DNA from 2 places in the Streptomyces sp. NPDC107765 genome. Region 2 is predicted to be linked to the other one. Evidence: riboswitches for the same ligand, from Rfam matches in the RefSeq annotation. Region 2 holds a riboswitch; the other holds the start of a gene.
What was found. Region 2 has a riboswitch for glycine ahead of gcvP (aminomethyl-transferring glycine dehydrogenase). Riboswitches for the same ligand answer to the same signal wherever they lie in the genome.
Positions count from the first base shown of each region.

Region 1: it holds a riboswitch for glycine, as region 2 does, so the genes downstream of both, gcvT (glycine cleavage system aminomethyltransferase GcvT) here and gcvP (aminomethyl-transferring glycine dehydrogenase) in region 2, are expected to answer to the same signal.

Region 1 covers NZ_JBVKBL010000017.1:86,290-89,685, reverse strand. The annotation lists gene gcvH (glycine cleavage system protein GcvH) at 1-360, opposite strand, end outside; gene gcvT (glycine cleavage system aminomethyltransferase GcvT) at 490-1,617, opposite strand; glycine riboswitch at 1,651-1,767, opposite strand; glycine riboswitch at 1,768-1,863, opposite strand; gene ACZ7MX_RS32660 (AAA family ATPase) at 2,092-2,817, shown strand; gene ACZ7MX_RS32655 (enhanced serine sensitivity protein SseB) at 2,951-3,396, shown strand, end outside.
Region 2 covers NZ_JBVKBL010000016.1:189,936-193,331, reverse strand. The annotation lists gene ACZ7MX_RS32215 (DNA polymerase IV) at 1-839, shown strand, start outside; gene ACZ7MX_RS32210 (PRC-barrel domain-containing protein) at 737-1,132, opposite strand; glycine riboswitch at 1,247-1,344, shown strand; gene gcvP (aminomethyl-transferring glycine dehydrogenase) at 1,533-3,396, shown strand, end outside.

The DNA.
Region 1 (3,396 bases), on a different contig from region 2:
GGCGTACTCGTCGGCCGAGAGCAGCTCGGCGGGCTCGTCGCTGATCTTCACCTTGAACAGCCAACCGCCCTCGAACGGGGCGGAGTTCACCAGCGAGGGGTCGTTGACGACGTCCTCGTTGATCTCCACGATCTCGCCGTGCACGGGCGCGTAGAGATCGCTGACCGACTTGGTCGACTCCAGCTCACCGCAGCTCTCGCCCGCCGTGACCGTGGAGCCGACCTCAGGGAGCTGCACGTAGACGACGTCGCCGAGGGCGTTCGCCGCGTGCTCCGTGATGCCGACCGTCGAGACGCCTTCCTCGGCGGCCGACAGCCACTCGTGCTCCTTGCTGTAGCGCAGCTGCTGGGGGTTGCTCATGGCTCGATTCTCCTGTACGCGAGGGTGTGATCGTGAATGGGGGCACCTCACCGGACGAAGTCCGGGGGAGCGTCTTGCACAGTGAGACGCGCGGTGGCGCGCCGCCGCCCGGTCCGCCGGGGCGAACCGTTACTTCTGCCGCTTGTAGAAGGGCAGCGCGAGGACCTCGTACGGCTCATGGCTTCCACGGATGTCCACGTGGACACCCTCGGTGCCCGGTGTGGCCCAGTCCGCGTCGACGTAGGCGATCGCGATCGGCTTGCCGAGCGTGGGGGAGGGGGCGCCCGAGGTGACCTCGCCGATCACCGTCCCGTCGGCGGAGACGACCGGGTAGCCCGCGCGCGGGACCCGGCGGCCCTGGGCGATCAGCCCGACCAGCTTGCGCGGCGGGGCGGCCTCGGCGCGTTCGGCGGCCACCTCCAGCGCGGCGCGGCCGACGAAGTCGCCGTTGTTGGTCGTCTTCTCGAACTTCACGACCCGGCCCAGGCCCGCGTCGAAGGGGGTGGTGGCGGTGGTGAGCTCGTGCCCGTACAGCGGCATGCCCGCCTCCAGGCGCAGGGTGTCCCGGCAGGACAGCCCGCACGGCACCAGGCCCACGTCCTTGCCGGCCTCGGTCAGCGCCTCCCAGAGGGCGACCGCGTCGGCCGGCCGGACGAACAGCTCGAAGCCGTCCTCGCCGGTGTAGCCGGTACGGGCGATCAGCGCCTCGACGCCGGCGACCGTGCCGGGCAGGCCGGCGTAGTACTTCAGCCCGTCCAGATCGGCGTCCGTCAGCTTCTTGAGGATGCCGGGGGACTCCGGGCCCTGCACCGCGAGCAGCGCGTAGGCGTCCCGGTCGTCGCGGACCACGGCGTCGAAGCCGCCGCCCCGGGCGGTCAGCGCGTCCAGCACGACCTGGGCGTTGGAGGCGTTGGCGACCACCATGTACTCCTGGTCGGCCAGCCGGTAGACGATCAGGTCGTCCAGGATGCCGCCCTCGGCGTTGCAGATCATGGTGTACCGGGCGCGGCCGGTCTTCACCCCGCCGATGTTGCCGACCAGGGCGAAGTCGAGGAGGTCGGCGGCCTGCGGGCCGGTGACGGTGATCTCGCCCATGTGGGAGAGGTCGAAGAGGCCGGCGCGGGTGCGGACCGCGACGTGTTCGTCGCGCTCGCTGCCGTAGCGCAGTGGCATGTCCCAGCCGGCGAAGTCGGTCATGGTCGCGCCGAGTGCCCGATGCGTGGCATCGAGCGCCGTGCGGCGGGGGGCATCAGTCATGGTTCTGGGCTCCCAGGCAGGGGTGACAAGACGTTCTCCCCATCTGTCATCGGAACCTGAGAGGTTCACCGGGAGCCCGCGAACGGGCCCGGTTTGCACCTTGGGTGGAGCCGCCCCGTGGGCCGGGCCGGACTCGCTTTTCAGATCTGCCTCGCCCGCGCGGTATAGGGGCCTGAGAGATTCAAGGGAGGACTTGCTCCTTCGGCGCCCCGCCGTGGCGGCCGGGGACTCTCCCGCGCGGATTCAAGCGGCCGGTATGGAGTTGGCGGTGCACGGGTGAACCGAGATGTGCACGTGGCGCGCACATCATTGCACGGGATCGCCGAATACAGGAGGCCCGGTCGGCGCACCGTCCCCGACGTGGGCGGATCGGACAATCACCTTGATGGTCATTACCTTTTCTTGACACTCTGCGGGTAGGGAACCGGCCTCGGGCCGGACCGTAACCCGGACACAACCCGGACGGGGAGGGTGATCACGGTGCACAGGGACGCGGCACTCGCGGCCACATCGGGGGCCGGACCCGAAGAGCCGGTGGCGGTCCGCGCCGCCGCACCCCGGGCCCGGCGCCCGGCCCGCCCGGTCGTCCGGCCGGGGCGCGGGGCGCGGGTGGTGGACCTGCGCGGCGACGACCGGGCCCGGGCCGCCGCCGAGCTGCGGTTCCCGCCCGGTGACCTGGTGGTCGTCTCCGGCCTGCCCGGCAGCGGCAAGAGCACCCTGATGCACCGGGTCGTGCCGCCGCTGGACGGCGGCGGGGCCGAGGTGCACCGGATCGACTCCCAGGACGTCCGCGAGCGCTTCGAACGCGGCAGACTGCGCCGGCTGCCCTACGGCCTCTACCGCCCGCTGGTCCGGGCCGCGCACTATCTGGCGCTCGGCAGGGCACTGCGCTCCGGCCGCAGCGTGGTGGTGCACGACTGCGGGACGCTGGCGTGGGTGCGCCGCTGGATGGCCCGGGCGGCCGGCCGCGGCGGCCGGGGGCTGCATCTCGTCCTGCTCGACGTGGCACCGGAGGTGGCCCGGGCCGGCCAGCAGGCGCGCGGCCGCGGGGTGTCGGGGTACGCCTTCGCCCGGCACCGCCGGGCGGTGTCCGGGCTGGTCGGCGGCGCGGAGGCGGCCCGGCTGCCGCGCGGATTCGCCTCGGTCGTGCTGCTGGACCGCCGCGCGGCGAGCGCCCTGGAAACCCTCACCTTCCGCTGACCGGCGCCCGCTTCCGCCCGCGCCGCCGCCCGCCGCAGCGTCACCCGCCCCGCGGGCGCGGCCACCGCTTTCTCTCGTCTAGGGTCATGGGCCAGAAAGCGCGGAGTGCGGTGTGGAACACGGGTGGATGCAGATGAACTTTCCGGAGCAGGGGATACCGCAGCTGGCCTGGCCGGCGAACGAACTCGAAGAGGTGCTGGCCGCCTCGGTCGGGCATCCCGGCGCCGGCGGCCGGATCGTCGAGGTCCTGGGCCGCAGCCGGGTGTGGGTGCCGCTGCCCAACGGCGGCGGTCCGCAGGGCGCGGGCCCGGGTACCGCCGGACTGGACCTGCCCACCGTCGACATCGGCGGGCTTGCCTACGTCCCGGTCTACAGCTCCGAGCAGGAGTTCCTGCGGGTCGTCGGCTCGCACATGTCCTTCACCGTCGCGCCGGCCGTGGAGTTCGCCCGCGGGCTGCCGCCGAAGATCGGGATCGTGGTGAATCCGGACGGGACGGTCGGCGTCCCGGTGCCGCCGCCCGCGGTGGCCGAATTGTGCCGCTCGGGACGTCAGGAACCGGATACCGGCGGACTGCCGAG
Region 2 (3,396 bases):
AGGCCGGCGAGGCGGAGCTGGTACGGCTCCTGGGGAAGGCGCACGGCGCCGGGCTCTACGCGATGGCCCTGGGGCAGGACGACCGTCCCGTGGTGGCCGAGCGCGACGCCAAGTCCATCTCCGTCGAGGACACCTTCGAGGTCGACCTGACCGACCGGACGCGGGTGCGGACGGAGGTGCTGCGGCTGGCCGACCGCTGCGTCCAGCGGCTGCGGGCGGCAGGGCGCTCCGGGCGCACGGTGGTGATCAAGGTGCGCAATTACGACTTCTCGACGCTGACCCGTTCCGAGACCCTGCGCGGGCCCACCGACGACCCCGCGGTCATCCGGGAGGCCGCGGTGCGGCTGCTGGAGCTGGTGGACACCACCGGCGGGGTCCGGCTGCTGGGGGTGGGGGTCAGCGGGCTGGCCGACTTCACGCAGGAGGACCTCTTCGCCCAGCTGACGACGGAGCGCGAGGCCGAGGAGCTGGCGCGGGCCGCGGAGGAGCGGGCCGGGGCGGAGCCGGCCGAGGAGGCGCCCGAGGAGGAGCGGCCGCGCCGCTGGCATCCGGGCCTGGACGTGGTCCACGACGAGTACGGCGCGGGGTGGGTACAGGGCAGCGGGCTGGGGAGAGTGACCGTCCGCTTCGAGACGCCGTGGTCCGCACCGGGGAGGGTGCGGACCTTTGCCGTCGAGGACCCGGCGCTACGGCCGGGGGAGCCCCTGCCGCTGGTGGGCGGGGGGCCTGCGGCGGATCAGTCCTCCGATCCGGCGATCGTGCCGAAGTCCGTGTCGGAGGCGCCCGAATTGCCGGGGGACACCGCGTCGGGGTCGGGGGAGGAGATATCCAGGCGGTAGTGGTGGTAGAGCTGAAGCTCCTGCTCAGGGGAGAGGTGGCGGCCCACACCGAAGTCCGGGGCGTTCTTGATCAGCTTGCGGTCGTACGGGATGTGCAGGTTCTCGCCGACCATTTTGCTGGGTTCCAGGGGGACGAACGCGTCCCGGCTGAAGAGCCCGGTGCGTACGGCCGCCCACTCCGGTTCCCCCGTCGCGTCGTCCAGATAGACCTCGTCGATGGTGCCTATCTTCGCGCCGTTACGGTCGAACGCTTTGCGGCCGATCAGGCTCCGGGGATCGATATCGGTTTGCACGGCCCCTCCAATTGGTCGCAACTGCCCTGTGACAACTACCAAACGGCACATTTCATGCCCCGGCCACTCGAAGGATCCTTCGAGTGGCGCGCTGGTAGGCTGGCGAATGGCCGCAGAACCCGTGCGGGAGAGTCCTTTGTCGTTCGCGACGAGGGCGCCGAAGGAGCAAATCCTCCCCGGAATCTCTCAGGCACACGTACCGCACGGACGAGGTCACTCTGGAAAGCAGGGCGGGCCGCGGAAGGCACAGCTCCGGGACCCCTCCTCACCGACGGTGAAAGCCGGGCCGCCGTGCGCGGGCCGGTGAAGCTCTCAGGTTGAGATGACAGAGGGGGAGGCCGTCCGGGCACCCGCGCCGTGGTGCCCCTCGTAGGTCGTACCGACCAGGAGGCCCCCGCAGATGACCACCAACCGCATCTCCTTGACCGAGCTGGAGCGCGGCACCCCCTTCGAGCACCGGCACATCGGCCCCGACCACGAGGCGCAGGCCAAGATGCTGGCGCACCTCGGTTTCGGGTCGCTGGACGAGCTCACCGACGCCGCCGTACCCGACGTGATCAAGAGCGCGGAGGCGCTCGGCCTGCCGCAGGCCCGTACCGAGGCCGAGGTCCTCCAGGAGCTGCGCGGCCTCGCGGACCGCAACCAGGTGCTGGCCTCCATGATCGGCCTGGGCTACTACGGCACGTTCACCCCGCCGGTGATCCTCCGCAACGTCATGGAGAACCCCGCCTGGTACACGGCCTACACGCCCTACCAGCCGGAGATCTCGCAGGGCCGCCTGGAGGCGCTGCTGAACTTCCAGACGATGGTCGCCGACCTGACCGGACTGCCCACCTCCGGCGCGTCCCTGCTGGACGAGGGCACCGCGGCGGCCGAGGCGATGGCGCTCTCCCGCCGCGTCGGCAAGGTCAAGCAGGGTGTCTTCCTCGTTGACGCCGACTGCCTGCCGCAGACCATCGCCGTGATCGAGACCCGCGCCGAGCCGACCGGCGTCGAGGTCGTCGTCGCCGACCTCTCCGACGGCATCCCCGCCGAGATCGCCGAGCGCGGCGTCTTCGGCGTCCTGCTGCAGTACCCGGGCGCCTCCGGTGCCGTCCGGGACCCGCGCGCCCTGATCGAGCGCGCCCACGAGCTCGGCGCGGTCGTCACCGTCGCCGCCGACCTGCTCGCGCTGACCCTGCTGACCTCGCCGGGCGAGCTCGGCGCGGACATCGCGGTCGGCACCACCCAGCGCTTCGGTGTCCCGATGGGCTTCGGCGGGCCGCACGCCGGCTTCATGGCGGTGCGCGAGCAGTTTGCGCGCAGCCTCCCCGGCCGCCTCGTGGGCGTCTCCGTGGACGCCGACGGCCACCGGGCCTACCGGCTCGCGCTGCAGACCCGTGAGCAGCACATCCGCCGTGAGAAGGCCACCAGCAACATCTGCACCGCACAGGTGCTGCTCGCCGTCATGGCCGGTATGTACGCCGTCTACCACGGCCCCGAGGGCCTGCGCACCATCGCCCGGCGCACCCACCGCTACGCGGCGATCCTCGCCGAGGGCCTGCGGGCCGGCGGTGTGGAGCTGGTCCACGGTGCGTACTTCGACACGCTGACCGCGCGGGTGCCCGGCCGGGCCGCCGAGGTCGTCGCCGCCGCCCGCGAGGCCGGCATCAACCTCCGCCAGGTCGACGCGGACCTGGTCGGCATCGCCTGCGACGAGACCACCGGCCGCGCCCAGCTGACCGGGGTCTGGGCCGCCTTCGGCGTGCAGGCCGACATCGACAAGCTCGACGCGGCCACCGACGAAACGCTCCCGCAGACGCTGCTGCGCACCGACGACTACCTCACCCACCCGGTCTTCCACGAGCACCGCTCCGAGACCGCGATGCTGCGCTACCTGCGCACCCTCGCGGACAAGGACTACGCGCTGGACCGCGGCATGATCCCGCTCGGCTCCTGCACGATGAAGCTGAACGCCACCACCGAGATGGAGCCGGTCACCTGGCCCGCGTTCGGCCAGCTGCACCCCTTCGCGCCGGCCGACCAGGCCCAGGGCTACCTCACGCTGATCCAGGAGCTGGAGGAGCGCCTCGCCACCGTCACCGGCTACGACAAGGTCTCCCTCCAGCCCAACGCCGGCTCCCAGGGCGAGCTGGCCGGCCTGCTGGCCGTCCGCGCCTACCACCGCGCCAACGGGGACGAGCAGCGCACGGTCTGCCTGATCCCGTCCTCCGCGCACGGCACCAACGCCGCCAGCGCCGTGATGGCCGGCATGAAGGTCGTCG